One region of the Streptomyces sp. NPDC086080 genome, then DNA from elsewhere that is predicted to be linked to it. Evidence: riboswitches for the same ligand, from Rfam matches in the RefSeq annotation. Region 1 holds a riboswitch; each other region holds the start of a gene.
What was found. A riboswitch is a leader RNA that binds a small molecule or an ion and turns the genes downstream of it on or off. The one in region 1 is predicted to bind cyclic di-AMP.

Region 1 (7,515 bases):
GGCTGTCCCCTCGCGTGCCGACAGGAGGTCGGCCATGAAGGTCACCGAGGCAGCTCTTTCCTTCCTGCCGCTCTGCCGGCGTCTTCTGCCGGCCCGGCTGACGGATTTCTCCCTGGCCCTGCTCAAAGCGACGGCCCTGGAGCTGGCGATCCTGGCGGGTCACGTCCTCCTCTATCCCGCGGGGATCATCCAGGAGCGGCGGGGCCCGGACCGCACCGTGCTGCCCGCACCGCAGGGCACCGCACAGCTGCCGGCGGAGGCCAAGCCCCCGGTCGTGCTGCTGCACGGCTTCATCGACAACCGATCGGTCTTCGTCCTGCTGCGCCGCAGCCTGTCCCAGCACGGCCGACAGCAGATCGAGTCGCTCAACTACTCGCCGCTGACCTGTGACATCCGCATCGCGGCGGAACTGCTCGGCCGGCACATAGAGCAGGTGTGCGAGCGTACGGGCAGCCGTCAGGTGGACGTGGTCGGACACAGCCTCGGCGGGCTGATCGCGCGGTACTACGTGCAGCGACTGGGCGGTGACACCCGAGTGCGGACGCTCGTCACGCTCGGCACCCCGCACTCCGGAACGCGTGTCGCGCGACTGGCCGACGCACACCCCATCGTGCGCCAGATGCGCCCCGGCTCACCGGTACTCGAGGAGCTCAGCCGGCCGGCGCCCGACTGCCGTACCCACTTCGTCGCCTTCTGGAGCGACCTCGACCACATCATGGATCCGCTGGAGGCGGCGTGCGTGGAGCACCCGGACCTGACAGCGGTGAACGTCCGGGTGAGCGGTGTCGGCCATCTCGCCCTGCCCGTGCACCCTGCGGTGGCGACCGGCATCCGGGAGGCGCTGGACGCGGCACACGCCGGAGAGCCGTCCACCGGTCGCGCGAACGGTCTGACGGTGGCATAACGGCAGGGCACGAGAGCGGCAGGGCGCGACACGCCCGGCGCCCGCCCCGAACCCGCCTCTCGGGGGGCGCACCACGGGCGCCCACATCCGAACAACAACGGTCCGACACGGCCGACTTACGGCCACCGACTCATTCAAATCTCGAACAAACTTCGAACAAAGAGCCAAGACCGCGCCCGCCCTCCGCCAAAACACGTCCGAATGCCCGTTTCCTGCGCGCGTGAAACCTCGGGAAGATTGTCGTGCCCGCGTACCGCCGGGTACAGTCGCCGCACTGCTCTGCCAGCCCCTGTTGTCGAGGCGAAAGAGAAGTTGGTGAACGACCGTCACCCGTCGGGGACCATGGCCCCGGCTCCGGCTTCCGATGCCGACGAGGCGCCCTACGCGTCGTACGGCACCCAGGAAGCCCAGTACGGCGATTTCACCACCTACGGTGGCTATGACGCCACAGGTTTCGCCGCCACGCACTACGGCACCGGCGGCCACAGCACCGCGACCTTCACCGCCGACCCCCTCTTCGGCGACCTCCAGGGCAGCAGCTCCGACACGGGCAGCTACGACACCGGACACTGGCCCGCGAACGGCCAGGACACCGGGCACTACGACCTGTACGCGGCCCAGCAGCCCGCCTCGTACGACACCGGCGGCTACGACACGACCGCCTGGACCACCGGCGACCAGCCGATGACGGTGATCCCGCCGCAGGCCGGCTCGCCCGAGACGAGTGGCCAGTGGGACGCCGGCACCTGGCTCCCGTCCGGCCAGGCCGAGACCCCGGCCGACGGGGTCCCGCAGTGGGGCTGGGGCACGCAGACCTTCGACAGCGGCGTGTACGACGCCACGCAGTGGAACTCCGACGGCGGCGAGGCGGCCTCCCCGGCCCCCACGTCCGACACCTACGCACCACCGGCCGAGTCCTACGACCAGGACCCCTACGGCCAGAGCACGGGCGAGCACGAGACCTACGCGCAGGACGCCTACGAGACCACCGCCGACGAACCGGCCCTCGGCACACCGGCCCACGACGAGCCGGGCGACACCGGTGAACTGCCCGCCGTGTCCCTGCTCGACGAGCAGGAGGAGCCCCTCCCGGTCCCGTCACCGGTCCCGTCACCGCGCGCGGCCTCGCGCTCCGGGTCCCGCTCCCGACGCCGTTCGCCCGCCAAGCGCTCCGCGCTGCTGACGGTGGCCGTGCCCTCGGCGTGTGTGATGGGCGTCGCCGGTATCGCCGCGGCCTCGGTCGGCGATCTGGCCGAGGACAGCGGCCAGGAAACGAAGACGACCGCGGCCGACGCCCAGCCGGTCACACCGTCCGCCGCCAACATCAAGCTGGACACCCAGCTGGAAAGCCTCGCCGCGGGCGCGGACGACTTCGCCGACCGGGCCAGCCGCACCCAGGAGCGCATCGACCTCAAGGCGCAGCAGGACGCCGAGCGCAGGGCGGCCGCCGAGGAGGCGGCCCGCAAGGAGCGGCTGCGCCCGAAGTTCTCCCTCCCGGTCGCACAGCACGGGCTCAGCGCCTACTACGGCCAGTCCGGCATCAACTGGATGTCCGCCCACACCGGCATCGACTTCCCCGTCTCGTACGGCACCCCGGTGCTGGCCGCGACCGACGGCACGGTGCGCACGCAGTACAACTCCGCGTACGGCAACATGATGATCGTGACGGCGATGGACGGCACGGAGACGTGGTACTGCCACCTCTCCAGCTACCAGATTCCCTCCGGTTCGACCGTGAAAGCCGGCGACCAGATCGCGTTCTCCGGCAACTCGGGCAACTCCACCGGCCCGCACCTGCACTTCGAGGTACGCCCCGGCGGCGGCTCGGCGATCGACCCGCTCGCCTGGCTGCGCAGCCACGGCCTCGAGCCGTCGTAGACGTCTCGGCGCGTCGCGGGACGGGAACAGCTCCGGCAGGCGGACCAGCCGCACGCGGCCCGCGAGCCCATGACGGACCGGCGGGCGCCCGGCGTGCGGCTACAGCTTCTCCACCGGCGCGTACCGCAGCAGCAGACGCTTGGGCTTGGTGTCCCCGAAGTCGATCGTCGCCTCCGCGTTCGTCCCCGTGCCCCGCACCGCGACCACGGTGCCGAGGCCGAACTGGTCGTGCGTGACCCGGTCCCCGACCGCGACCGACACCACGGGCTTCTCCGTGGTCCGCCGGGTGGCGAAGCCGGAGGCACCGGACGCCGACGAGCGCGAACGGGACGACGACAGCGAGGCCGCCACCCCCGACGCCGGACCGGACGGCACGGGCGCGCTCGCCGCCGTCCGCTTCCACTGAAGGTGGGCGGCCGGGATCTCCTCCAGGAAGCGCGAGGGCGGGTTGTACGAGGGCTGGCCCCACGCGCTGCGCAGCGTCGACCGGGTGAGGTACAGCCGCTCCCGCGCGCGCGTGATGCCCACGTACGCCAGCCGTCGCTCCTCCTCCAGCTCCTTGGGCTGGCCGAGGGCGCGCATGTGCGGGAAGACGCCGTCCTCCATGCCGGTGAGGAAGACGACCGGGAACTCCAGGCCCTTGGCGGTGTGCAGCGTCATGAGGGTGATGACACCGGAGCCGTCGTCGTCCTCGTCGGGGATCTGGTCGGAGTCGGCGACCAGGGCGACCTGCTCCAGGAAGTCGGACAGTGCGACGGACTCGCCCTCACCGCGCTCCTGCTCGAACTCCAGGGCGACGGCCGCCAGTTCCTGGAGGTTCTCGATCCGGGTCTCGTCCTGCGGGTCGGTGGACGCCTGCAACTCGGCCAGATACCCGGTGCGTTCGAGGATCGCCTCCAGGACGGTGGCCGGGCCCGCGCCGGACTCGACGACCGTACGGAGGTCCTCCATGAGCGTGTTGAACCGCTTCACGGCGTTCGACGAGCGCGCGGCCATGCCGTAGGCCTCGTCGACGCGCTTCAGCGCCTGCGGGAAGCTGATCCTCTCGCGCTGCGCGAGGGCGTCGATCATGGCCTCGGCGCGGTCGCCGATGCCCCGCTTGGGCACGTTGAGGATGCGGCGCAGCGGCACCGAGTCCTCGGGGTTGGCGAGCACCCGCAGATAGGCCAGGACGTCCCGGACCTCCTTGCGCTCGTAGAACCGGACACCGCCCACGACCTTGTAGGGCAGGCCGACGCGGATGAAGATCTCCTCGAAGACACGGGACTGGGCGTTGGTCCGGTAGAAGACGGCGACATCGCCCGCCTTGGCCTCGCCCGCGTCCGTGAGGCGGTCTATCTCGTCGGCGACGAACTGTGCCTCGTCGTGCTCGGTGTCGGCGACGTACCCGGTGATCCGCGCGCCCGAGCCGGCGTTGGTCCACAGGTTCTTGGGGCGGCGCGACTCGTTGCGCTCGATGACGGCGTTGGCCGCGCTCAGGATGGTCTGCGTGGAGCGGTAGTTCTGTTCCAGCAGGATCGTGGTCGCGTCCGGGTAGTCCTCCTCGAACTGGAGGATGTTGCGGATGGTCGCGCCGCGGAAGGCGTAGATCGACTGGTCGGCGTCACCCACCACGCACAGCTCGGCGGGCGGGACCTCGGCCTCCGGCGGCACGTCGACGGGATGCTCGGAGGGGGTGCCGACCAGCTCGCGGACCAGGGCGTACTGGGCGTGGTTGGTGTCCTGGTACTCGTCGACCAGGACGTGCCGGAAGCGGCGGCGGTAGTGCTCGGCGACGTCCGGGAAGGCGCGGAGCAGATGGACCGTCGTCATGATCAGGTCGTCGAAGTCCAGCGCGTTGGCCTCACGCAGCCGGGACTGGTAGAGCGCGTAGGCCTGGGCGAGGGTCTTCTCGAAGCCGTCACCGGCCTGGGCGGCGAAGTCCTCCTCGTCGATCAGCTCGTTCTTCAGGTTGCTGATCTTGGCGCTGAAGGACTTCGGCGGGAAGCGCTTGGGGTCGAGGTCCAGGTCACGGCAGACCAGCGCCATCAGCCGCTTGGAGTCGGCGGCGTCGTAGATCGAGAACGACGACGTGAAGCCGAGCTTCTTGCTCTCGCGGCGCAGGATGCGCACGCACGCGCTGTGGAACGTCATCACCCACATGGCGCCCGCGCGCGGGCCGACGAGCTGCTCGACGCGCTCCTTCATCTCGCCCGCGGCCTTGTTGGTGAAGGTGATCGCGAGGATCTGGCCCGGGTGGACGTGCCGCTCGCCCAGCAGATGGGCGATGCGGTGGGTGAGCACGCGGGTCTTGCCGGAACCGGCACCGGCCACGATGAGCAGCGGGGAGCCGGAGTGCACGACGGCGGCGCGCTGGTTCTCGTTCAGCCCCTCCAGCAGCGCGGCGGGGTCGGTGACCGGGCGCGGGGCGCCGTCGCGGTAGTAGGAATCCCGGTCCGGCGGCACGTCGAACTTCCCGCCGAACAGATCGTCCGGAACGGACTCCGGCGCATGATCGTCCTCGGGCGGTGGCGGAGGTTCGTCCGCGGGGCCCCGCTGGGCCTGGAGGTCCGCCAGGAAGCTGTCGTCAAAGAGGCTGCTCATCGCTCTCCGAGTCTAGGGTGCCCCACCGACATCCCGGGCCCGCCCCGGGAACATCCCCGCTTTCCGCCCGCCGCCGGCGCCGGAGCCCGGCCACCGCACGGGCGCACACTCTCCAGGACCGGCCCCTCACCCTGAGTGGCTCATTGCATAAGGTCACAAAAATGTATCGGGCATATCACCCATCAACCTTCACAGAGGCCACACCAGTTGGCTACGGTGCGGTCAGGCCGCTCGTCCCCCGCCGGCGAACCTCGCCGGACCGCGCGGCCTCCGCCGAGTCCGTCACTGTCCGCCGTGGCAGCCGGAGCCGGGGACCCACCGAGATTTTGGGGTGAATCGGCCCACTCCCCCGTGGAGCGGCCGTAGGGCAACCCTTCCGAACCACCCGCCCGAACCCGACAGCTAACCCGGTAGGCGGAGCATTGGAAGGAGTCGCCTCCCTTGGCGTCGCACCGCAAATCGCGCACTCCCGGCACGCGCGTAGCAGGCATACGGACCCCGGCCCTGGCCACGGCCGCCCTGACCTCCGTCGCCCTGCTCTCCCAGACAGCCAACGCCGTCCCCACGGACGACGACAAGCCGAGCCTGGAGGAGGTCGAGAAGAAGGTCGGCGACCTCTACCGCCAGGCGGAGTCGGCGACCGAGAAGTACAACTCGGCCAAAGAGAAGACGACCAAGCAGCGCAAGCGCGTCGACACCCTCCTCGACGACGTGGCCAAGCGCACCCAGAAGCTGAACGACGCGCGTGAGGAACTCGGTTCCTACGCCGCCGCCCAGTACCGGACCGGCGCGGGCGTCCCCGACACCGCGACGTTCCTGCTCGCGGACACCCCGCAGGACATCTTCGACCAGCGCCAGGTGATGGACCGGATGACCGGCCGTCAGAAGCAGGCGGTCGACGACTACGTCACGCAGCAGTCCGAGACGATGAAGATGCGCCAGGAGGCCACGGAGAGCCTCGAGACGCTCACCGAGTCGCAGGACGACCTGAAAACGGCCAAGGCCACCGTCCAGAAGAAGCTCACCGACGCGCGTGAGCTGCTGTCGAAGCTGACCGCCGAGGAGAAGGCGCGGCTCGCGGCCATCGAGAGGGAGAAGCAGGAAGAGGCCGCCCGCCAGGCCGCCGAGCTCGCGAAGCAGGAGGCGGAGCGGCAGCAGGCCCAGGCAGAGGCCGCCGCCGCGCAGCAGGACAGCGGCGCCTCGGGCACCTCGGGGTCCTCCGGCTCGGCCACCGCGCCGTCATCCGACTCCTCGTACGGCACCAAGGCCGAGAAGGCCCTGGCCTTCGCCCGCGCGCAGATCGGCAAACCGTACGTCTGGGGCGCCACCGGACCCGGCTCCTACGACTGCTCCGGTCTCACCCAGGCCGCCTGGAAGGCCGCCGGCGTCACGCTCCCCCGCACCACGTACGACCAGGTCAACGCGGGCACGACAGTCCCCGTCTCCCAGGCCCGGCCCGGCGACCTCGTCTTCTTCTACGACGACGTCACCCACGTGGGCCTCTACATCGGCAACGGCATGATGATCCACGCCCCGAAGCCCGGCACGTACGTCCGCGAGGAGTCGATCTTCTACGACGGCGAGTCCTCGATCCACAGCGTGGTACGCCCCGCCTGACCGAGCAGGGGCACGGAGGCTCCGCCTCCCCGGACGACCGCTTCCGTGCCCCGACGCGTCAGGTCCACAGCACCGCGATGAAGATGTTCGTCACGGTCAGCAGACCGACGAGACCGAACAGGCCCTTGTCCACCTTCTCGTCGTCGCGCTTCACATAGACCAGGCCGAGGATCACGATCAGCAGCGCCAGCTTCACACCGATCTTGATGTTGTCGACGGAGTAGTCCTGCGCCTCGTTGAGGCCGACCAGGGCGATACCGGTGACCAGCATCGTCAGCGCGCCGTGCAGCATCGCCGGGATGAAGCGGGCGGTGCCCTCGCCTATCGCCTTCATCTGGGTGAGGAAGCCACCGAGCAGCGACGCGATGCCGATGATGTGCAGACCGACGAAGAGGTGGATGAGTACGTCCATGAGGCCGGAGCCTAGCCACCCCCGTCCTCTAGCACTCCGGCGCCCTCGGCCCGCCGGGCTTCACCGCATCGATCATGACCCAGAGTGAAGAGGACGAAGCCGGAACGCGATTCCGATCACT
Region 2 (7,515 bases), 230 kb from region 1:
GTATGCCTGGGTCTCCAGGTCGGCCCACGTCTCCCGGTGGTGGTGCCACACCAGCGCGTACGGCGTGTAGTGCAGCCGGTGTCCCTGGGCGAGAACGCGCACGAAGCCATAGAGGTCGTCGCCGCCCCGGGCGGGAGTCCCGGCGCCGGTGGCCGGGTCGAAGCCGCCGACGCCCCGCAGCACCTCCGCGCGGAAGGCCATGTTCGCGCCGGAACCGAAGCGCCCCGCGGTGAACGGGAACAGCGGTTCGTCGCGGGGCGGGTCCCGGGGGTCGTACGTCGTCGGGGTGAAGCCCTTCGCGAAGCCGCCGTGGCTCTCCAGCAGGACCTGCGCCGGGGTGCGCAGCCGGGCGGGAAGGATCAGGCCGGTGGCGCAGCCGAGCCGTGGGTCGGCCGCGAACGGCGCGGTCAGCTCGGTGAGCCAGCGGCGATCGGCGACGACGTCGTCGTCGGTGAACGCGACGATCTCGCCGCGGGCCGCCGCCAGCCCTCTGTTGTGCGCGGCGGCGAGTCCGGGCACCGGCTCGCACACGTACCGCACCCGCTTCCCGTACTCGCGTTCCACCAGCTCGCGGGTCTCCCGGGTCACCGGGGCGTTGTCGACCACCACGACCTCGAAGCGCGGATGCTCCTGCGCGAGCAGCGAGTCGAGCGCCCGGGCGAGCTGTCCGGCCCGCTCCCGGGTGGCCACGACGACCGAGACGTACGGCGGCACGGCGCCGCCCGCTCCGCCGCCGGACGCCCGCGCGCGCCCCGCGCCGGCCCCTCGGCCGCCCTCTCCCGTGGTCCGCGCGGCCTCGGTGTCTTCCGCGACCCCCACGGCCGTTCCGGCCTCGGTGTCTCCCGCAGCCCCCGACCCCGCCCCCGCGAACCTGCCCCGGGCCGCCTCCACGAGCGTGCTCCGCGGATCCGCCCCCTCGGGCACCCACGCCAGCAGCGTGCCCACGGGCCGCCCCCCGCGTCTGACCAACAGGAACACCTCGCCGTGGGTCACCGGCGGGCTGCCGGGCCCGGGTCTGAGCGCAGCCCCGCCCCCGCCCCCGCCCGGTCCGTTCCCGCCCGGCCCCTCCCCGCCCGGCTCCAGGTCCAGCTCGGCGACCTGCATCGCGCCGATGGCCAGGAACCGCCGTATCTCCTCCCGCGTACGCGCTCGTGCTGCGCCGGACATACGTCCTCCCCCTCCCTCTTCTCACGGCCGGCGCAGCCGTGCCGCGCCCTTCAAGGTGCGTGACGCCAGTGAGGCGACGCGCGGGTGGGCGCGGACGAAGCCGTGCGCCCGGCGCGCGGGCTCGCGGCCCAGCCAGTGCAGCGCGGCGCCCACCCCCGGAAGGGTGACCGCCCCCTCGTGGACGGTGCGATCACCGGTCTTCAGCGAGTCCTTGTACGCGGCGGGACCGCGTCCCATGTCGAGCAGCCCGATGCCCTCGTCCGCCGCCGCCTCGGCCATCCGCAGATGCAGCACGAGTCCGGGCGAGTACTTCGCGAACCCCGGGTCGTACGCAGGGAACCAGCAGGCCAGGACGGAGGCCGACCGCAGCCCGAAGTGCGCGGCGACGGGCCGGTCACCGGCGTACAGGACCGACAGCGTGCCCGTGCACTGAGCGGCCCGGGTCTCGGCGAGCCGGCCCACGAGCAGGGCGATCCACTCCCGCGCGAACCGGTCGCGGCGTCCGGTCCTGCGATATTGCGCCGACTTCCATCGCATGAGGACCCGCAGCGCGGCCGGGTCGCGTTCGTCGAAGACGAACCGCACGGGTCCGGCCTGGCGGCCCAGCCTGCGCTCCTTGGCCAGCGTGGTCTTCAGGAACTTCGGCGACCGGACGCGCAGCTCGGACTCGTACGTCCCGTAGCCCTTCTCCACGTCGATGACATAGGTGGTGTGCGCCTCGGCCGCGTACGGCACGAACAACTCCTGGCCGGACTCCAGGTTGTCGAAGACGAGGCTCGACACCGAGCACGCCCGCAGCAGCTCGGCGGCGTCCACGGCGACACCGGGAGCCAGCACCGCGCCCTGACAGTCCGACACCCCGAGCCCGATCGCCCGGCCCTGCCCCAACGGGCCCCGCTCGTACGGCAGGAAGCCCATCGGGTCGGCCCCTTCGTACAGCACCGCCACCCGGGCCCGCGGCCGCACCCGGCCCACCGCGGCGGTGAACTCCGGTTCCATGAAAGGGCTGCGCGGTGCGTCCGTCGCGGCACGCAGCTCCCGCCAGCGCTCCCGTTCCCCCTCGCCGAGCTCCCCGGGCCTCAGCACGCGCATGCGTCCACTGCTCACCTGACCCCCCGATCAAGTCCCCCCTGGACCCTTGGAAGGTACCGCCCCATCCCGGGCGGACGGTAGAGAGCGGACGATGTTCTCGCCAATCGGTGAAAGAGTCATGAACCGGTCCGAACCCGGCGCCTACGAAAGGGGAATCGCACCGAAAGCGAGCCGATACGAGCACCGTGAATCGGACGGTCGTGTTGTCCGTATTCTCTGATCATGGCCGCACCCACCGATTGCTCGCTCATCGCCACCGACCTGGACGGGACGCTGCTGCGCGGCGACGACACCCTGTCCGACCGGTCCCTCGCCGCTCTGAGGCGGGTGGCGCAAACCGGTGCCCAGCACCTCGTGGTGACGGGGCGCCCGGCCCCCAGAGTGCGGCCGCTCCTCGACGACCTCGGCTGCACGGGGCTCGCGGTGTGCGGACAGGGCGCGCAGGTGTACGACGCCGGCGCGGGCCGGCTGCTGTGGTCCGTCAGGCTGGACCGGGAACTGGCCGAGACGGCTCTCGGCAAGATCGAGGCCGAGGTCGGGGAGGTGTACGCCGCGGTCGATCAGGACGGGGCCGACGGGCTGACGCTGATCGAGCCGGGCTATCTGATGCCGCATCCGACGCTGCCCGCCGTACGGGTCGAGCGGCGGAGCGATCTGTGGGAGCGGCCGATCAGCAAGGTGCTGCTGCGCCACCCGCGGCTGTCCGACGACGCGCTGGCCGCGGCGGCGCGGTCGGTGGTCGGTTCACTGGCGACGGTCACCATGTCGGGCCCGGGGACCGTGGAGCTCCAGCCGTGCGGGGTGACCAAGGCGACCGGGCTCGCGCTGGCCGCCGAGCATCTGGGGCTGAGCCCGGCGCGCACGGTCGCCTTCGGTGACATGCCGAACGACATCCCCATGTTCGACTGGGCGGCGCACGGCGTCGCCATGGCGAACGCGCACCCCGAGCTGAAGGCGGTGGCCGACGAGGTCACCACGTCGAACGAGGACGACGGCGTGGCCGTCGTCCTCGAGCGACTGTTCGGTGGTGCGGCCGTGCTCGGCCGTCAGCGGTCGGCTCAGTACGCGCCGAAGACGTTGTCGATCGAGCCGTAGCGGTCGGCGGCGTAGTTGCAGGCCGCCGTGATGTTCGCGACCGGGTCGAACGGGTCGAAGGCGGTGCCGGGGACGTGGTACGCCTGGAAGGTCGGGTCGATGACCTGCAGCAGGCCCTTCGACGGGGTGCCGGCGGCGGCGTTGGAGTCCCACAGGTTGATGGCGGCCGGGTTGCCGGAGGACTCGCGCATGATGTTGCGGTGGATGCTCTCGTAGGAGCCCGGGATGCCGTGCTGCGCCATGACGTCCAGCGACTCGCGGATCCAGCCGTCGAGGTTGTCCGGGTACGCCGTCGTGGAGGCGGCGGTCGTGGCGGGGGTCGTGGTGGCCGCGGCGGCGGTGGTGGCGCCGAACAGCGGGAGGGCGACCACGGCGACGCCGGTGCCGGCGACGGCGAGGGAGCGGACGAGGCGGCGGCCGAGGCGGGAGTGACCGGAAGCGGGCATGTCTGTGTTCCTCTCCTACGCCTGCGAGGTGAGCTGTCGGGTTCGGGCGGGAGAGTGCCCGGCCGTGCCCTTGCGGGCATGGCTTCACCCCTAGCCGTTCCGGCGCGATGGCCCGGCCCGGCGACTTACCTGGGTCCCCCGCTCCTGCCGTGCGTGAGTTCGTCGGTGGGTGTGATGCGGGCGGTGGCAGGATTCGGCGTCCGCCCGGCAGGCCCGGAACGTATGCGAGAGGGGATGTCGGGAACAAGTGAAGACGTCACACATGTGGCCCTTTGATCTTCGAACGGGTGATTTGGGACGCTTGATCCTTTGCGAGTGCCAAGGGTCAACTCCGGTCCGGGAGAAGGGTGGACGCCGGTGCGGCGTGATGGCCGGCGGGGTGGGTCGCGCGTGACCGACCTCACTGATCGCCTGGCGCCGGAGCATTTGAGGCCTACGGGAATTCACTGGCCAATTGCGGCAAATCGGGCATGAGTCCGGGCAGGATGGTCCGGGCGTCTTTGCGTCCAGGAAAGGAGGGGAATGTCCGTTGTCGGCCGTCGATCGGAAGCGCCCCGCTCCTGATCCCGTGGCGCCCTGCCGGTAACCCGAGGTGCCGGTGGTGATCGAAAGGTGACCGGATACGCTGACTTGAGTGAGGGCAGCGACCTATCGACATTCCGTGTAATCGCCAGTGGACACCAGCAGACAGGAGACCCCTCGTGACCGTCGTCGGGCCGTTCGGGCTGAGCGTGGGGGACCAGGCTCTGGAAGCCGATGTCCAGGCCGGAATGACGGCTGTCGAGGAAGGGCTGATCGAGGCCACCAAGAGTGAGGTCCCCCTCATCACGGGTGCCGCCCAGCACCTGGTGCGGGCCGGTGGCAAGCGGTTCCGCCCGCTGCTCGTGATGCTCGCCGCCCAGTTCGGGGACCCCTACGCGCCCGGCGTGGTGCCCTCCGCCGTGGTGGTCGAGCTGACCCATCTGGCCACGCTGTACCACGACGACGTGATGGACGAGGCCGAGGTGCGGCGCGGGGTGGACAGCGCGAACACCCGCTGGGGCAACTCCGTCGCGGTCCTCACCGGGGACTTCCTCTTCGCGCGGGCCTCGCACATCCTGGCGGACCTCGGCCCGGAGGCGGTGCGGGTGCAGGCCGAGGCGTTCGAGCGGCTGGTCACCGGACAGATCCTGGAGACCGCGGGGCCGCAGGACGGCCGCGACCCGGTCGACCACTACCTGGACGTGCTCGGCGGCAAGACCGGCTCGCTGGTCGCCGTCTCCTGCCGCTTCGGCGCGATGATGTCCGGCGCCGACGAGACCGTGGTCGACGTGCTCACCCAGTACGGTGAGCGGCTCGGCGTCGCCTTCCAGCTCGCCGACGACGTCCTGGACATCGCCTCCGACACCCACGAGTCCGGCAAGACCCCCGGCACGGACCTGCGCGAGGGCATCGCCACGCTGCCCGTACTGCGACTGCGTGAACGGGCGGCCCGGCTGGGGCTGGCCGAGGACATCGCCCTGTGCGAGCTGCTCGACTCCGACCTCACCGACGAAGCCCGGCACGCCGAGGCGCTGCGGCTGCTGCGCGCCCATCCCGCGCTGGAGCAGGCCCGCCGGGACACCGTGCGGTACGCGGAGGAGGCGCGGTCGGTGCTGGCCCCCCTGCGGGAGTGCGGCGCGAAGACGGCCCTCGTGCACCTGTGCGACGCGGTGGTGCACCGCGCGGGCTGAGCCGTCGGGTGGTGCGCCGGGCGGCGTCGAACCGTCGCGGTGGTGCGCCGCCGGGGCCGGGCCGGCCGCGGTGCCCGCCGCACCGGCGGCCCGACCCTCCCCCTGGCCCCTACTGGGCGGGGGCGGAAACCACCTCCCGTGTCATACCTCAGCAGTACATGGAGTTGCGCCCGCGGTCTGACGAATTCGCCTGCCGGATTTGGTCAGATGGACAACGACGGACAACACCACTTCTCACCGGTTCGGGTGAGAATGGCGGCTCAGGGCGAGACTGGTGCGAGGACACGAGACGGAAGCCGCCGCCGACCACGGAGGGCACACATGGCACCGTACGAATCCGACGACAGGACCACCGCGGGGGAGGTCGACGAGCCGCGCACGGGGCGGCGCAAAGCCGCGCGGTACGTCGTCCCGGTCACGGTGATGGGAGTGGCGGCCGCGACCATCGGGCTGGTCCCCGCGCTCGCCGACTCCGGCGACCCCGACCTGCCGGAGATCACCGCCGCACAACTGATCGAGAAGATCGCGCAGTCGGACGTCGAGCGGCTGTCCGGCACCGTGAAGATCACCACCGACCTCGGGCTGCCGAACCTCGGCGGCCTGGAGAGCGGCCTCACGTCCGGCGCGATGGGACAGGGCGGTGGCGACGGCTCCTCGGCCGATCCCTCCGCCAAGCTCACCGAACTGGCGTCCGGCACGCACACGCTGCGGATCGCGGCCGACGGCCCGGACCGGCAGAAGGTGTCGATCCTGGAGAACGCCGCCGAGTACAGCCTGATCCACAACGGCAAGGACGTCTGGGGCTACGACAGCGCGTCCAACGCGGTCTACCACGGCACGGTCGACGGGTCCGGCGAGGACCGGGGGCACCGGCCCCCGGCCACCCCGAAGGACTTCGCCGACGAGGCACTGAAGGCGGTCGACGACACCACGTCCGTGACCGTCGACGGCACCGCCCAGGTGGCCGGCCGGGACGCGTACAAGCTGGTCGTGAAGCCCAGGCAGTCCGGCTCCACGGTCGGCGCGATCAGTATCGCGGTCGACAGCAGGACCGGCATGCCGCTGAAGTTCACGCTCACCCCGTCGTCCGGCGGCGCGGCCGTCGTGGACGTCGGCTTCACCAAGGTGAGCTTCGACCGTCCGGCCGCGTCGACCTTCGAGTTCACCCCGCCCAAGGGTGCCGAGGTGACCGAGGACAGCGACCTGGAGCGGGGCCGGGAGCACTCACGGAAGCCGGAGCGCGCACCGAAGTCCGAGGACGACCTCGCCAAGGGTCTCGACGGGCTGAAGATGCTCGGCGAGGGCTGGAACACCGTCGCCACCTTCGACACGGGAGCCGAGGGCGGTCTGCCCACCGGCGACGTCGGCGGTGACGCCGGCGGCTTCCTCGACTCGCTCGGCGACCCGGTCAAGGGCGAGTTCGGCAGCGGCACGGTGTTCAGCACCCGCCTGGTGAACGCGCTCATCACCGACGACGGCAAGGTCTACGTGGGCACCGTCACCAAGGACGCGCTCGTGAAGGCGGCCGACGCGGGGAAGTAAGGCCCCGGAACCTTACGACGTGACAGGGAACGAGGAAGCCGATGGGCGAGGCGCCCGCCAGGGAGCCGGACGGCGCGGACACGGAACCGGGCGCGAGCACGGAACCGGCCGCGCACGCGGGTGACGGTGCGGTCATCGCCACCCGCGCGCTCACCAAGCGCTACCGCGGTGGACAACTCGCCGTGGACGGTCTGCACCTGACCGTCCCGGAGGGCAGCGTCTTCGGCTTCCTCGGCCCCAACGGCTCGGGCAAGACCACCACCATCCGCATGCTGATGGGCCTGATCGAGCCGACCTCCGGCACGGCACACGTCCTGGGGCGTCCCATGCCCCGCTCCGCGCGCGCCGTGCTGCCCCACGTCGGTGCCCTCATCGAGGGCCCGGCCCTGTACGGCTTTCTCTCCGGCCGCGACAACCTGCTCCGCTACGACTCCGCCGACCCCACCGCGGATCCGCGCACC
Region 3 (7,515 bases), on a different contig from region 1:
AGTTGCCGAGAATCGCCACCCGGGGGCCGGACGGCAGGGGCTGGCGGGCGAGCAACAGGCCCGCGTCGACCATGTCGGTGATGGTGTCCACCCGGATCACCCCGGCCTGCCGCAACAGCGCGGACACCGTTTCGTGCGGCAGCCGCGTCGCCCGTACGGCATGGCCCCGGGGTCCGGCGCCATGGCGGGCGCCCTGGACCACGACCAGCGGTTTCGCCGCCGCGGTCCGGCGGGCGAGGCGGGTGAACTTGCGGGGGTTGCCGATGGATTCCAGGTACATCAGGACGACGTCGGTGTCGGGGTCCTCGTACCAGTACTGCAGCAGGTCGTTGCCGGACACGTCGGCCCGGTTGCCCGACGAGACGAAGGTGGAGACGCCGGTCACCCCGGTGACGCCGCCGCCCCGCCGGTGCAGGCGGGAGAGCAGGGCGACGCCGATCGCGCCGGACTGGGCGAACAGTCCGATCCGGCCCGCGCGGGGCGGCTCGGGGGCGAGCGAGGCGTTCAGCCGTATGTCCGGGGACGTGTTGATGATGCCGAACGCGTTCGGACCGATGATCCGCATACCGTAGGAACGCGCCTGCCGGACAAGGGCGCGCTGGCGTTCGCGACCGTCGGGACCGGACTCGGCGTAGCCGGCGGAGATGACGACGAGCCCCTGTACGCCGTGCTCACCGCACTCGGCGACCACCTCGGGGACGTGCTCGGCGGGCACCGTGACGACGGCGAGGTCGAGGGGAGCGTCGATGGCGCGGACGGACCGGTACGCGGGGACCCCGTCGAGATCCTTCCGGTCCTCCTCGAACGCCTTGTTGACGGCGTAGAGCCGCCCGGTGAAGCCGGCGTTCCGGATGTTGTCGAGGATGCTGCGCCCCACCCCGCCGGGTGTGCGTCCGGCGCCGACGACGGCCACCGAGCCGGGAGTGAGCAGCCGCTGCACCGAGCGCGCCTCCGCGCGCTGTTCGCGCGCCTGCTGCACGGCCAGGGAGCGGTCGGTGGGTTCGAGGTCGAACTCCAGACGGACGACGCCGTCCTCGAAGTGGCGCTTCTGGGTGTACCCGGCGTCGGTGAACACCTTGATCATCTTGGTGTTGGCGGGCAGCACCTCGGCGGCGAACCGGCGGATTCCGCGCTCCCGCGCGACGGCTCCGATGTGTTCGAGCAGGGCGGAGGCGACTCCCCGGCCCTGGTGGGCGTCCTGGACGAGGAAGGCGACCTCGGCCTCGTCGGAGACGGGCGGGGCGGGCGCGGAAGGCCCTCCGGCGGGGGTGGCGGGCGACGGGTGGGAGGACGCGGGCGCCCCGTCGGCGCCGATCCGGTCGTACCGTACGGTGGCGATGAACTCGCCGCCGATCGTGGCCGCGAGTCCCACCCGGTCCACGAAGTCGTGGTGCGTGAAGCGGTGGACGTCCTTGGCGGACAGGCGCGGGTAGGGCGCGAAGAAGCGGTAGTACTTCGACTCGTCCGACACCTGCTCGTAGAAGCTGACCAGGCGTTCGGCGTCATCGACGGTGATGGGGCGGATACGCGCGGTGCCGCCGTCTCGCAGCACCACGTCGGCTTCCCAGTGGGCGGGATACTCGTGCCGGTCCGACGAGATCTGCATGGGCCCCAGACTACGGCTCGCGTACGACAGGGGCGCAAGGCAGTCTGTGGTGGACGACAGCCGGACCGAGGCCGCGGTCCGGCTGCCACCGGAGCGGGCCCAGGGGTGCCGCTCCGGGCATGCTTCACGATATGGGAAACTGGTCTAGACAACCCTGAACTGCGAAGGGCAGCAACACATGGCTGAGCGCCGCGTCAACGTCGGCTGGGCCGAGGGTCTCCATGCCCGCCCCGCCTCCATCTTCGTCCGAGCCGCCACGGCCACAGGCGTCCCGGTGACGATCGCCAAGGCCGGGGGCGACCCCGTCAACGCGGCCTCCATGCTCGCCGTACTGGGCCTGGGCGCCCAGGGCGGCGAGGAGATCGTCCTCGCTTCCGACGCCGAGGGGGCGGATGCCGCCCTGGACCGGCTGGCGAAGCTGGTCGCCGAAGGGCTCGAGGAGCTTCCCGAGACCGTCTGAATGGTCATGGGCGGGAAAACCGTCTTCTCGCAGACGCCCCGCCCACGGAAAGGCCCGCCCGGACCACCGGGCGGGCCTTTCACATTTCCCGCACTTCCCTTTTTGCGGGCAGCGGAAATAGCCCCCATGAATTACGCACTCTTTGTATACGGCACTCGTGTTAAGGGCGCAGACTCGGTGTGTTTACGGGATGTTGCGAGTTCCTCACACGGTCCACGCGGCCGACCCGGTCGGTGCCCGCGCCGGAGCCGAACCGCAGGCGGTGCCCGGTGCTCGCGCGTTCGGTGTGCAGCGCCGTGACGGCCCGCGCCCGGTCGCCGTCCCCGCGCGCCACCGCGTCCACGATCGCGCCGTGCTCCGCCCAGTACTCGACCGGGTCGGACGGCCCGTCGGTGGTGTACATCCAGGTGATCTTGTGCCGCAGCTGGGCCAGCGTCGACGTCAGCGCCGGGCTGCCGGAGGCCTGGGCGAGCGTCTCGTGGAACCAGCCGCTCAGGGAGCGCAGGTCGTCACTGTTGCCCTGGCGGGCGCGTTCCTGTCCCAGCCGGACCAGACCGCGCAGCACCTTCAGGTGGGCCTCCGTGCGCCGCTGGGCCGCGCGCGCGGCGCCGAGCGGCTCGAGGAGCACGCGCATCTCCAGCAGATCGGCGGCTTCCTGCTCCGTGGGTTCCGCGACACACGCGCCCGCGTGCCGGCGGGTGACGACGAAGCCCTCCGCCTCCAGCGTGCGCAGCGCCTCCCGGACGGGGACGCGGGAGACTCCGTACCGACGGGCGAGGAGTTCCTCGGTGAGCCGGCTGCCGCGCTCGTGAACACCCGCGACGATGTCGTCCCGGATCGCCGTGCACACCGACTGCGCGGGAATGCGCATGACCGACCTCCGGCTTAATCCCCGTGAAACGCCGACGATTGACGTCTGTTCCGTGACTCTATTGCAATCGGCGGGAATTTCCGACGGCGATCCGGAATCCATGTGTATTTTTTGGTCAAGTCGCGTGCCGAAACGCCGAATGCCCCGGCTCGGGGGCCGGGGCATCGCGGGAAGCGGAGGCGCGGGAGACGGATCGCCGGGTGCGGACGTGTCAGAGGTTCACACCGTGCGCGCGGAGGTAGGCGACGGGATCGAGGTCGGAGCCGTAGTCGGAGCCCGTGCGCGCCTCGAAGTGCAGATGCGCGCCGGTGACGTTACCGGTCGCGCCGGAGAGGCCGATCTGCTGCCCCGCGGCGACCTGCTGGCCCACGGAGACGGCGATGGACGACAGGTGCCCGTACTGGGTGTACGTTCCGTCGTTCATCCGGATCACGACCTGGTTGCCGTACGCGCCGCCCCAGCCGGCCTCGACGACGGTGCCGATGCCGACCGACTGGACGGGGGTGCCGCTCGCGGCGTGGAAGTCGACACCGGTGTGGCTGCCGGAGGACCACACGGCGCCACCGCTCTTGTAGCCGGTCGACACGTACGAGCCGGGGATCGGGGAGACGAAGGTGTTGAGGCGCTTGCGCTCGGCCTCACGCGCGGCGCGCTCCTTCTCCGCGCGGGCCTGCTCGGCCTCCTCGGCCGCCCGCTCGCGCGCCTGCTCCTCAGCGGCCTTGCGCGCCGCCGCCTCGGCCGCCTCGCGCGCGGCCTCGTGCTGGGCGGCCGCCTGGGCGTCGACGCGGTCGGCGACCGCGTCGCCCAGGGTGACGACGGGGGTGAGGCCGGTCTGCGCGGCGGCGGGTTCGGCGGCGAGTGCGGGAGCCGCGAGGGAGCCGACGACGCCGGTGCCGGCGAGGGCCGCGACGCCCGCCGCGCGGACGGTGCCGCGCTGCGTCCTGCTGGGACGACGATGCTTGCCCGGGGCGCGGGTGAACGCCATGTACAGGCTGGTCCTTTCCTTCCCTCTCGCCTACCGGGTTAGCTGACGGGTTCGGAGCAGGAAGGTCTCCTACGGACCCCCTCGCGACACGCGCGGGCGTCCGATTCACCCCAGGGACTGGATGGGTCCCCGGCTCCCCTGGCTCGCGCCGTACGGGGACTCGGCGATGACTGTCCGGTGCCGCGGTTGCGGCGCACTGCCCGACGAACAGCCCGGACGAAGCTAAGCGGGAGGTCTCGCGTTCCTCAAACGGATCGCGGTTTTTGTAGCGTATCCCACAGGGCAGACAGGCAACCTCCGCCCCAATTCGGGCACAATCGGGCTCTGGTGGCCTCCTTGCCACCAGGGCCCGACGCGCGCGTGCCTCGTGGCGGCCCGCTACTCGGCCGTCACGACGGTGACTTCGCCGATCCCGAGGGCCTCCACCGGCTCCTTGATCTGCGCCGCGTCACCGACGAGGACGGTCACCAGCCGGTCCACCGGGAAGGCGTTCACCACCGCCGCGGTGGCCTCCACGGTGCCGGTCGCGGCCAACTGCCGGTACAGATCGGCCTGGTAGTGGTCCGGCAGGTGCTGCTCGACCTGGTCGGCCAGGGTGCCGGCGACGGCCGCCGCGGTCTCGAACTTCAGCGGCGCCACGCCCACGAGGTTCTGCACGGCGACGTCGCGTTCGGCGTCGGTGAGCCCTTCCGCGGCGAGGGTGCGCAGGACCTTCCACAGGTCGTCGAGGGCCGGGCCGGTGTGCGGGGTGTCGACGGAGCCGCTGATGGCCAGCATCGCCGCGCCCGTGCCGTCCGGGGTGGACCTGAGGATCTGGCCGAAGGACCGTACGCCGTAGGTGTACCCCTTCTCCTCGCGCAGGACGCGGTCCAGGCGGGAGGTGAGGGTGCCGCCGAGGCAGTAGGTGCCGAGCACCTGCGCGGGCCACACCCGGTCGTGCCGGTCCGGGCCGATACGGCCGATCAGCAGCTGCGTCTGCACGGCGCCGGGGCGGTCCACGATGACGACCCGGCCGGTGTCGTCGGCCACCACCGGCGGGACGGGCCGCGGCTGGGCCGAGGAGCCGGTCCAGGCGCCCAGCGTGTCGTCGAGCAGCGCGTCCAGGTCGACACCGGTGAGGTCGCCGACGATCACCGCGGTCGCCGTGGCGGGGCGTACGTGCTTCTCGTGGAAGGCGCGCACGGCCACGGAGTCGATGCCGGAGACGGTCTCCTCGCTGCCCTGACGCGGGCGCGACATGCGCGAACTCGCGGGGAACAGCTCCTTGGCGAGCTCCTTCGCGGCACGGCGCGAGGGGTTCGCCAGCTCGTGCGGGATCTCGTCCAGCCGGTTGCGGACGAGCCGCTCCACCTCACTGTCGGCGAACGCGGGCGCCCTCAGGGCGTCGGCGAGCAGCCCGAGCGCCTTGGGCAGCCGGGAGGCCGGGACCTCCAGGCTGAGGCGGACACCGGGGTGGTCGGCGTGCGCGTCCAGGGTGGCGCCGCAGCGCTCCAGTTCGGCGGCGAACTCCTCGGCGGAGTGCTTGTCGGTGCCCTCGGAGAAGGCGCGCGCCATGATCGTGGCGACACCGTCGAGACCGGCGGGCTCCGCCTCCAGGGGCGCGTCCAGGATCACCTCGACGGCGACGACCTGCTGGCCGGGGCGGTGGCAGCGCAGGACGGTCAGGCCGTTGCCGAGGGTGCCGCGCTCGGGGGCCGGGAAGGCCCAGGGCTTGGCCTCGCCGGCCTGCGGCTGCGGGTGGAAGTCCATCGTGGCGAGCTCGGTCACTTCGCCGCCTCCTCGTTCTCGTCGGTGCCGGCGGCTGCGGCGGCTTCCTCGGTGTCGTCGCCCTCGGCGGCTTCCTCGGCGGCGAGGGGCTCGTAGACGAGCACCGCGCGGTTGTCGGGACGCAGCCGGCTCCTGGCGGCCTCCCGCACCTCTTCCGCCGTCACCTCCAGGACGCGCTGGACCGCGGTCAGGGCGAGCTGCGGGTCACCGAACAGGACGGCGTACCGGCACAGTTCGTCGGCGCGGCCCGCGACCGTGCTCAGCCGGTCGAGCCATTCGCGCTCCAACTGGGCCTGGGCGCCCTCCATCTCCTCGGCCGTGGGGCCCTGCTCGGCGAACCGGGCGAGTTCCTCGTCGATGGCGGCCTCGATGACCGGCACCTCCACGTCGCCGGACGCCTTCACGTCCAGCCAGCCCAGGGAGGGCGCCCCGGCCAGCCGCAGCAGGCCGAAACCGGCGGCCACGGCCGTACGGTCGCGCCGTACGAGACGGTTGTAGAGCCGCGAGGACTCGCCGCCGCCGAGGATCGTCAGCGCCAGATCGATGGCGTCGCACGCGCGCGTGCCGTCCTCCGGCAGCCGGTAGGCGGCCATCAGCGCACGCGCGGGGACCTCCTCCTCCACGATCTCGCGCACCTGCTCCCCGATGACGTCGGGCAGCGCGCCGTCGCGCGGGGCGGACTTGCCGTCGTGGGCGGGGATGGAGCCGAAGTACTTCTCGATCCAGGCGAGCGTCCGCTCCGGGTCGATGTCACCGACGACGGAGAGCACCGCGTTGTTCGGCGCGTAGTACATACGGAAGAACTGCCGCGCGTCCTCCAGGGTGGCCGCGTCCAGGTCCGCCATCGAGCCGATGGGCGTGTGGTGGTACGGATGGCCCTCCGGGTACGACAGGGCGGTCAGCTTCTCGAACGCCGTGCCGTAGGGCACGTTGTCGTAGCGCTGGCGGCGCTCGTTCTTGACGACGTCCCGCTGGTTCTCCATGGACTCCTCGTCCAGGGCGGTCAGCAGGGAGCCCATCCGGTCGGCCTCCAGCCAGAGGGCGAGCTCCAGCTGGTGGGCGGGCATGGTCTCGAAGTAGTTGGTGCGCTCGAAGCTGGTGGTGCCGTTGAGGGAGCCGCCGGCGCCCTGGACCAGTTCGAAGTGACCGTTGCCCTTCACCTGGGCGGAGCCCTGGAACATCAGGTGCTCGAAAAGGTGAGCCAGACCGGTACGTCCCTCGACTTCGTGGCGTGAACCCACGTCGTACCAGAGGCACACCGCGGCGACCGGGGTCAGGTGGTCCTCGGAGAGCACCACGCGCAGGCCGTTGGCCAGGCGGTGCTCGGTCGCTGTCAGGCCGCCGGAGCCTGCCTGAGCTGTGGCCGTGTGACCCATGGGCATGTACGTCCCTTCGATCGCGGAGGCGGTCGTCGAAACCGCCGTTTCTGCCGGTCCTGCCACTGTATGCAAGCGTGCGCACGGCCGGAGAAGTTCCCGCGGCGGGCTGCTACGCCGAGAGCGAGAACCCGTGGGCGGGGTCGGAGGCGGCCGGCCCCCGCCCTGCGCCCTGGCGGACACCCCCTGCCCCACCCCGGACAGCCCCTCCCCGCGCCCGCGGCCCGCCGCACCACGCCCGCGGCCACACCCCGCCCGCGCACCGCACTCGCGGACCGCCGCACCATGCCCGCGGCCCGCCGCACCTCACCCGCGGCCCGCCGCACCACGCCCGCGGCCCGCCCCGTACCCCACACCCCACGCCGGCTGTGATGCGGGCCGGCACGGGTGGGCGGTGGGGGTGCCTCCCGCTCGACTGCGGCCGAGGGGCCGGGAAGGCGTCCGCGAGCG
Region 4 (7,515 bases), on a different contig from region 1:
CAGTGCCCGCGCGCTGTCCGCGCAGGAGGGGGAGCGCCGCCGCGTCGCCCAGGAACTGCACGACGAGGTCGGCCAGTCCCTGACCGCCGTGCTGCTCCAGCTCAAGCGTGCCGCGGACCACGCCCCGCCCGACCTGGGCGAGGAACTGCGCATGGTCCAGGAGACCACCCGCGCCAGCCTGGAGGAGATCCGGCGCATCGCCCGCCGGCTACGTCCGGGCGTACTGGACGAGCTGGGGCTGGCCAGTGCCCTCAAGGCCCTCGCCACCGAGTTCGGCGGCCCCGGTCTGAGCGTCCAGCACAGCCTCGCCCCGGACCTGCCCGAGCTCGACCGGGAGACGGAGCTCGTCATCTACCGCGTCGCCCAGGAAGGCCTCACCAACATCGCCCGGCACTCCGGCGCCCGACGCGCCGAGCTCGCCCTGTACCGCGCGCCCGGGGGTGTGGAGCTCCGGGTCCGGGACGACGGGCGGGGCATCGGACGGGCCGAGGAGGGCGCCGGCCTCCGCGGGATGCGGGAGCGCGCCCTGCTCGTCGGTGCCGTGGTGACCGTGGAGTCCCGCGCCGGTGGCGGTACCGAAGTGCGCCTGGCCGTCCCCGTCCCCGCCCGTTTCCCCGCGCACGCCCTCGTTCCACTGCGCGGCCCGTCCGCGTCCGCGCACGCTCCACCCCCGTGACCGATGTCCCCCGACCGGAAACGCTGACATGACCGAGCAGGCCCTCACCCGCATCCTCCTCGCCGACGACCACGCGCTGGTCCGCCGGGGAGTTCGCCTCATCCTGGACGGCGAACCGGATCTGACCGTCGTGGCCGAGGCCGCCGACGGTGCCGAAGCACTCGAACAGGCCCGTGAACACCGCCCCGACCTGGCCATTCTCGATATCGCCATGCCCCGGCTGACCGGTCTCCAGGCGGCCCGTGAGCTCTCCCGCATCCTGCCGGAGACACGGATCCTCATCCTGACCATGTACGACAACGAGCAGTTCTTCTTCGAAGCGCTCGCCGCCGGCGCCTCGGGCTACGTCCTGAAGTCCGTCGCCGACCAGGATCTCGTCGAGGCCTGCCACGCCACCATGCGCGGTGAGCCGTTCCTCTACCCCGGGGCCGTCAACGCCCTCATCCACAACTACCTCGACCTCGCGCGGGAGGGCCGGACCCTCCCGGCCAAGGCCATCACCGACCGTGAGGAGGAGATCCTCAAGCTGGTCGCCGAGGGCCACACCTCGCAGCAGATCGCCACCCTGCTGGTGATCAGCCCCAAGACGGTGGAGCGGCACCGCGCCAACCTGCTGGCCAAGCTCGGCCTGAAGGACCGCCTGGAACTCACCCGGTACGCCATCCGCGTAGGACTGATCGAACCCTGACCGACGAGGGACCGGGGCGCCCGCGCGCCCGGCGGGTTGTCAGACTTGGCCCGGGCCGCACCGCGGCCCGGCCGACCGCGCCCCTCCCCCGGCCGGCCGCCGACCGTCACCCGGAGTACGCCGATGCCCCGTCCGTACGTCCTGCTGTCCGCCGCCGTCTCCCTCGACGGCTACCTGGACGACACCGGCCCGGACCGGCTGCTGCTGTCCGGTCCGGCCGACTTCGACCGGGTCGACGAGGTACGGGCGGGCGTGGACGCCATCCTGGTCGGCGCCGGCACGATCCGCGCCGACAATCCCCGGCTGCTGGTCAACTCGCCCGAGCGGCGTGCCGCCCGGGTCGCGGCGGGCAGGCCCGAGTACCCGCTCAAGGTCGCCGTCAGCGGCTCCGGCGACCTCGACCCGACGGCGCGGTTCTGGCACACCGGCGGCGAGAAGATCCTCTACACCACCGGCGAGGGCGCCGAGCGGGCCCGCGCCCTCGGTATCGCCGCCGACGTCGTCCCGCTCGGCCCCGCACTCGACTGGCGGCCGCTGCTGGAGCATCTGCGCGCCGTGCGCGGGGTGCGGCGGCTGATGGTCGAGGGCGGCGGGCAGATCCACACCCAGTTGCTCACCCAGGGCCTCGCCGACGAGGTGCAGTTGGTCCTCGCTCCGCTGTTCGTCGGCGACGCGGACGCCCCCCGCCTCTTCGGACCCGGGTCCTACCAGGGCGGTCGGCTGCGTCTTGTGGAGACCCGCCCGATCGGTGATGTCGTGCTCATGCGCTACGAGCCCACCGCGCCCGGCACCGGGGCGCTGGACTCCGCCGCCGACCACCACTGGCTGGCCCTCGCCTGTGAGCTGGCCGCCCAGTGCCCGCCCTCGACGACGGCGTTCAGCGTGGGCGCGGTGGTGGTGGCGGCCGACGGTACGGAGCTGGCGCGCGGGCACTCCCGGGAGGGCACGGACCCGGTGGTGCACGCGGAGGAGGCCGCGCTCGCCAAGGCCGACCCCACGGACCCCCGTCTGGCCGGCGCCACCGTGTACTCCAGCCTGGAGCCGTGTGCCCGGCGCGCGTCCCGGCCGGCGCCCTGTGCCCGGCTGATCCTGGACGTGGGGGTACGGCGGGTGGTCACGGCCTGGCGGGAGCCGGACACGTTCGTGGCGGGGGCCGACGGCAGCGGCGTGCTGGCGGACGGGGGCGCCGTCGTCGTCGTCCTGCCGGAGTACGAGGAGCGCGCCAAGGCGCCGAACGGGCATCTGCTCGACGGCTGAATCCCGCGCGGCGGCGGGCGCCGGTCATGGGTGTGCGCCGTGTCCCGCGCATGACGTACACTTGTCTCAACGACGCGGGGTGGAGCAGCTCGGTAGCTCGCTGGGCTCATAACCCAGAGGTCGCAGGTTCAAATCCTGTCCCCGCTACTGAAGGCCGAGGGCCGGAATCCGAAAGGGTTCCGGTCCTCGGTGTTTTTGCCGTCCGGCGCCCGTCTCACTCGCTGTGATCGTATCGTCCCGCAGCGCATAACAACTGACGAACCGTCAGATATCGCCTCGCGTCCGAGGTGCAGTCAACTCGCCCGTTTTTGACCACTCGTGGCGCTTAAGTCCGCGCGGGAATCCTTAATGATCAAGAGGAACGGCTTGGAATCCGGCCCTCACGTCTATTAACGTTCGATAACGCAGCGCGGTCGTCCCAGCCGTCACAGAAGTCGGCTCCGTGCGCACGCGCCGAATCCCGCAAGGGAACCGGGGAACCACCACATTGGGGTGAATCGCGCGGACAGCGCCGTGGCAACACGGCTCGGTACGCGCGTAGGAGACCTTCCTGCTCCGAACCCGTCAGCTAACCCGGTAGGCGAAGAAGGAAGGAAAGGAGCACGCCCACGTGGCGTCCAACCCGCCTGCCCCCGAGGCCCCGTTCAAGCCGAGCGACACCTTCGCCTACGGTGAGGTCCGCGCCGACGAGGGGCCCTTCGAGGAGTGGAACCCCACCGCGGAGTCCCTTCGCCCGGTCCGTGGCCGGCACCGCGTCTCCAAGCAGCGCGGGGGAGGGCTCGCCCGTAGCTCCACCGTCCTCGGTGTCGGTGTCATAGCGGCCGTCGGTGCCGGTGGCATGGCCACCGCCCAGACCGGCAAGCCGCCGGTCTCGATCTCCATGCCCGACCTCCCCACTGTGGGTTCCCTCATCTCCGACGAGGAAACCCCCCAGGGTTCGGCCACCCCCCTCAGCACCCTCGGTATGACCGAGGACGAGGCCGACCAGGGATCCTCCGGTGCCGGTGAGGCGTTGCGCAGCCGGATCATGGCCCAGGTCGAGCAGCAGCAGATCCAGGCCGAGACCAAGGCCGCCGCCGAGGCCGTCGCCGCCGCCGAGAAGCAGGCCGCCGAGGCCGCCGCCAAGGCGGAGAAGGAGGCCAAGGCCAAGGCCGAGGCCGCCAAGAAGAAGGCGGAGGAGGAGGCCGCGAAGAAGGCCGAGGCCGAGCGCCTCGCCGAGCTGGCCACGCAGTACACGCTGCCGACCTCCTCGTACACCATCTCCTCGACCTTCGGTCAGTCCGGCGCCTACTGGTCCTCCGGCCAGCACACCGGCCTCGACTTCGCCGCCCCCAGCGGCACGCTGATCAAGGCGGTCCACACCGGCACGATCACCTCCGCCGGCTGGGACGGCTCCTACGGCTACAAGACGGTGCTGACCCTCGACGACGGCACCGAGATCTGGTACGCCCACCAGTCCTCCATCAGCGTCAGCGTGGGCCAGAAGGTCAACACCGGCGATGTGATCGGCCGAGTCGGCTCCACCGGCAACTCCACCGGGGCCCACCTCCACCTGGAGGTCCACACCGGTGGCTCCTCCTCGGGCATCGACCCGATGGCCTGGCTGCAGAGCAAGGGCCTCAACCCCTGAGCCCCGCCGCCCCCTGAGACCCCGGCAGTCCCGACGACGCCCCCCCGACGTCAGGGCTGCCGGTCAGGTGTGTTCCGGGGCGGTCGCGGCAGCCCCGTCGTCCGCCGGGGAACTTACGGTTCTTGACGGACCGTCGTGCACTGCGCGGACCCGTCAGGGGCGGTAGGCGTTCGGGTCGTACGCCGGGTAGGGGTGCCCGTAGGGCGGCTGCCCGTGCGCAGGGTGGCCGTACGCAGGATGGCCGGGCGAAGGAGGACCGTACGCCCCGTGCGCCGGCCACGGTGCGGCGGCGACCGGAACCGGCGGCGCGGTGACACGGGCCGCGTGGTCCAGCGCCGGACGGGCCGCGCCCCGCCGGTGCCACAACTCCAGTAGCAGCTCCCGTTCCCGGGTCACGAAATCCGTCCCGGCCCTGCCCAGTCGGCCCCGGTGCCGCAGGAACGCCAGCGAGGTCGCGTAGGCCTCGTACTGCGCGACCGCGCGCGCCGCGGGCTTGCCGCCGTACCGGCGGGCGTACTGCCGGGCCAGGCGCCGCGCCCGCATCGAGCCGAGCGCGAACGGCTCCGCCGGGGTGAGCCAGCCCGCCACCGCGTACGCGGGCAGTTCCACCCGCACGGTCCGCAGCTCCCGGTGCCTCGTCCACACCACCAGCCAGGTCAGCAGGCCGAACATCGGCACCATGAACGCCCCGTACACCGCGAAGAAGCCGAAGTGTCCGAGCGTGGCCGAACCGTTCCACAGCGCGTGCATGCCCATCGCCAGGAGCAGTCCGCACAGCGGCAGCAGCACCCGCCTCAGCCGCTGCCGGTCCGTGGACAGCGCGGCCATGCCGAAGCCGATCCCGGTGAGCACGGTGAACAGGGGATGCGCGAACGGCGACATGACGACGCGGACGAAGAAGGTCGCCGCGGTGACCGAAGCCACCCCGCTGCCGCCGGTGAGCTGGTCCGTGCCGAAGGCGGTGCCGAGGTAGAGGATGTTCTCGGTGAACGCGAAGCCGGTGGCGGTGACCCCGGCTATCACCACGCCGTCGAGGATTCCGGTGAAGTCGCGTCTGCGGAAGAGGAAGACCAGGAGAACGGCCGCCGCCTTCGCGGTCTCCTCCACGACCGGCGCGATGACGGTCGCCCCCAGGGTGTCGGCGCCGGCCGGGTCCGCCGTCGCCGTCGCTATCCACCGTGTGGCGAAACTGTTCGCGACGATCGCGATGAGCGCCGCCGCGCATGCCCCCCAGGCGAAGGCGAACAGCAGGTTCCGCCAGGGCCCCGGCTCGACCCGGTCGAGCCAGCGGAAGACGGCCAGCAGCAACGGCACGGGGAGTACGGCGAGACCGAGTCCGACCAGGAACCCCTGGGTCCCCGTCTGCTCACGGACCAGGGCGAGGATCACCAGACCGGACAGTGTGAGCAGGGTGATCAGCGCGCCGTAACGGACCCATGGCCGCTGCCACCAGTGCGCGTGCCGCAGCGTGCCGCCGGAAGCTTCACCCGGGGGCGCCGGGTACGGAGGGCTGGTGGCCACGTGATCGACCCTAACGAGGGAGGGGCAGGGCAGGCTGCGCGCGGTCTCAGGCTCGGTGCCCGGCCCGCTCCGCATGCGGTACGCGGCGGAAGAGCAGGTCGTTCACGACATGACCCTTGTCCAGTCCCTGCCCCTCGAAACGAGTGAGCGGCCGGAACCCGGGTCGCGGCGCGAAACCACCGTCCTCCCGCGTGTTCTCGAAGGCGGGGTGCGCGGTGAGCACCTCCAGCATCTGCTCCGCGTACGGCTCCCAGTCGGTGGCGCAGTGCACGACCGCCCCCGGCCTCAGCCGGGCCGCGGCGAGGGTCAGGAACTCCGGCTGGATCAGTCGGCGCTTGTGGTGCCGCTTCTTCGGCCAGGGGTCCGGGAAGTACACGCGCAGCCCCCCGAGGTCGTCGGGCGCGAGCATCTCGCGCAGGAGGATGATCGCGTCGCCGTTGCCCACCCGGATGTTGGTCAGTCCGCGCTGGTCGGCGAGGTTGAGCAGGTTGCCCTGGCCGGGGGTGTGGACGTCGACCGCGAGAAGATTGGTGGCCGGGTCGGCGGCGGCCATCGCCGCGGTGGCCTCGCCCATGCCGAAGCCGATCTCCAGCACGACCGGGTTGTCGTTGCCGAAGAACGCGGCGAGATCCAGCCGCCGGCTGCCGTCGATGTCGAAACCCCACGTCGGCCACAGCCGCTGCAGCGCGTCCGCCTGCCCGGCGGTGACGCGGCTGCGGCGTGGCTGGAAGCTGCGGATACGCCGCTCGAAGTGCGACCCGGCGGGATCGGCCTTCGGCCCGTCCGGGAACCGCGGTTCCCCCTTGGCCCGAGTACGGCGGACCGGCACACCGACCGGGTGGGCAGCGGGGCGCGGTGCTTCGGGGGTGCTCACGGAATCAGACACAGTGCTCCCGATTTTACGGGGACGCGGTGGGCGGTCGGGGTGCCCTCACCTCTCCAGGGCCGTGAGCTGCGCCATCGTCCGCCGCGCGATCTCCCGTCCGATCGGCAGGGACGCGGTCGCGGCCGGCGAGGGCGCGTTCAGCACATGCACCGCACGGGGGGTCTCCTGGAGGAGGAAGTCGTCGGCCAGGGTGCCGTCCCGCAGCACCGCCTGGGCTCTCACCCCAGCCGCCGCCGGCACCAGGTCGTCCTCCCGCACGGCGGGCAGCAGCCGGCGTACGGCACGGGCGAAGGCCGCCTTGGACAGCGAGCGGTGCAGTTCGCCGGTGCCGTACCGCCAGTGGCGGCGGGCCAGCTGCCAGGAGCCCGGCCAGGCGAGGGTCGCCGCCAGCTCACGCGGGCGCACGGTGCGCCGGTCGTAACCCTCGCGGGCCAGGGCCGGGACCGCGTTGGGGCCGACGTGGACACCTCCGTCGATGCCCCGGGTGAGGTGGACGCCGAGGAAGGGGAACGCCGGGTCGGGCACCGGGTACACCAGTCCCCGCACCAGCTCCGGGCGGGCCAGCTCGTAGTACTCACCGCGGAACGGCACGATCCGGGCGCCCGGATCGTCACCGGTACGGCGGGCGATCTCGTCGCAGTACAGACCCGCGCAGTTCACCAGCACCCGGCCGCGCACCACATCGCCCCCGGCCGTCAGGACGGCGACTCCCCTGTCGGGGCGGCGGTCGACGCGTACGACCCGCGTTCCGTAGCGGATCTGCGCGCCGGAGGCCTCCGCGAGCCGCCGGGCGACCGCCGCGAAGTCGCAGATGCCGGTGGTGCCGACGTGGATGGCCGCCAGGCCCTCCACCTCCG

Region 2: another riboswitch for cyclic di-AMP. It lies ahead of ACIF9R_RS06230 (transglycosylase SLT domain-containing protein); the one in region 1 lies ahead of ACIF9R_RS07315 (NlpC/P60 family protein).
Region 3: another riboswitch for cyclic di-AMP. It lies ahead of ACIF9R_RS19340 (M23 family metallopeptidase); the one in region 1 lies ahead of ACIF9R_RS07315 (NlpC/P60 family protein).
Region 4: another riboswitch for cyclic di-AMP. It lies ahead of ACIF9R_RS31985 (M23 family metallopeptidase); the one in region 1 lies ahead of ACIF9R_RS07315 (NlpC/P60 family protein).

Annotation. Positions count from the first base shown of each region.
Region 1 covers NZ_JBITRU010000004.1:276,338-283,852, reverse strand. Annotated here, with positions in the region: gene ACIF9R_RS07330 (esterase/lipase family protein) at 35-904, shown strand; gene ACIF9R_RS07325 (peptidoglycan DD-metalloendopeptidase family protein) at 1,106-2,782, shown strand; gene pcrA (DNA helicase PcrA) at 2,882-5,365, opposite strand; cyclic di-AMP (ydaO/yuaA leader) riboswitch at 5,627-5,799, shown strand; gene ACIF9R_RS07315 (NlpC/P60 family protein) at 5,807-6,982, shown strand; gene ACIF9R_RS07310 (hypothetical protein) at 7,041-7,394, opposite strand.
Region 2 covers NZ_JBITRU010000004.1:51,231-58,745, forward strand. Annotated here, with positions in the region: gene ACIF9R_RS06215 (glycosyltransferase) at 1-1,104, opposite strand, end outside; gene ACIF9R_RS06220 (GNAT family N-acetyltransferase) at 1,189-2,259, opposite strand; gene ACIF9R_RS06225 (HAD family hydrolase) at 2,482-3,354, shown strand; gene ACIF9R_RS06230 (transglycosylase SLT domain-containing protein) at 3,318-3,800, opposite strand; cyclic di-AMP (ydaO/yuaA leader) riboswitch at 3,806-3,975, opposite strand; gene ACIF9R_RS06235 (polyprenyl synthetase family protein) at 4,502-5,512, shown strand; gene ACIF9R_RS06240 (outer membrane lipoprotein carrier protein LolA) at 5,834-7,054, shown strand; gene ACIF9R_RS06245 (ABC transporter ATP-binding protein) at 7,096-7,515, shown strand, end outside.
Region 3 covers NZ_JBITRU010000015.1:87,401-94,915, forward strand. Annotated here, with positions in the region: gene ACIF9R_RS19325 (GNAT family N-acetyltransferase) at 1-1,606, opposite strand, end outside; gene ACIF9R_RS19330 (HPr family phosphocarrier protein) at 1,785-2,066, shown strand; gene ACIF9R_RS19335 (GntR family transcriptional regulator) at 2,227-2,937, opposite strand; gene ACIF9R_RS19340 (M23 family metallopeptidase) at 3,149-3,922, opposite strand; cyclic di-AMP (ydaO/yuaA leader) riboswitch at 3,935-4,098, opposite strand; gene ACIF9R_RS19345 (M16 family metallopeptidase) at 4,301-5,689, opposite strand; gene ACIF9R_RS19350 (M16 family metallopeptidase) at 5,686-7,071, opposite strand.
Region 4 covers NZ_JBITRU010000037.1:12,535-20,049, reverse strand. Annotated here, with positions in the region: gene ACIF9R_RS32005 (HAMP domain-containing sensor histidine kinase) at 1-676, shown strand, start outside; gene ACIF9R_RS32000 (response regulator) at 705-1,364, shown strand; gene ACIF9R_RS31995 (dihydrofolate reductase family protein) at 1,488-2,621, shown strand; tRNA gene ACIF9R_RS31990 (tRNA-Met) at 2,695-2,768, shown strand; cyclic di-AMP (ydaO/yuaA leader) riboswitch at 3,063-3,219, shown strand; gene ACIF9R_RS31985 (M23 family metallopeptidase) at 3,232-4,251, shown strand; gene ACIF9R_RS31980 (PrsW family intramembrane metalloprotease) at 4,405-5,772, opposite strand; gene trmB (tRNA (guanosine(46)-N7)-methyltransferase TrmB) at 5,819-6,658, opposite strand; gene lhgO (L-2-hydroxyglutarate oxidase) at 6,704-7,515, opposite strand, start outside.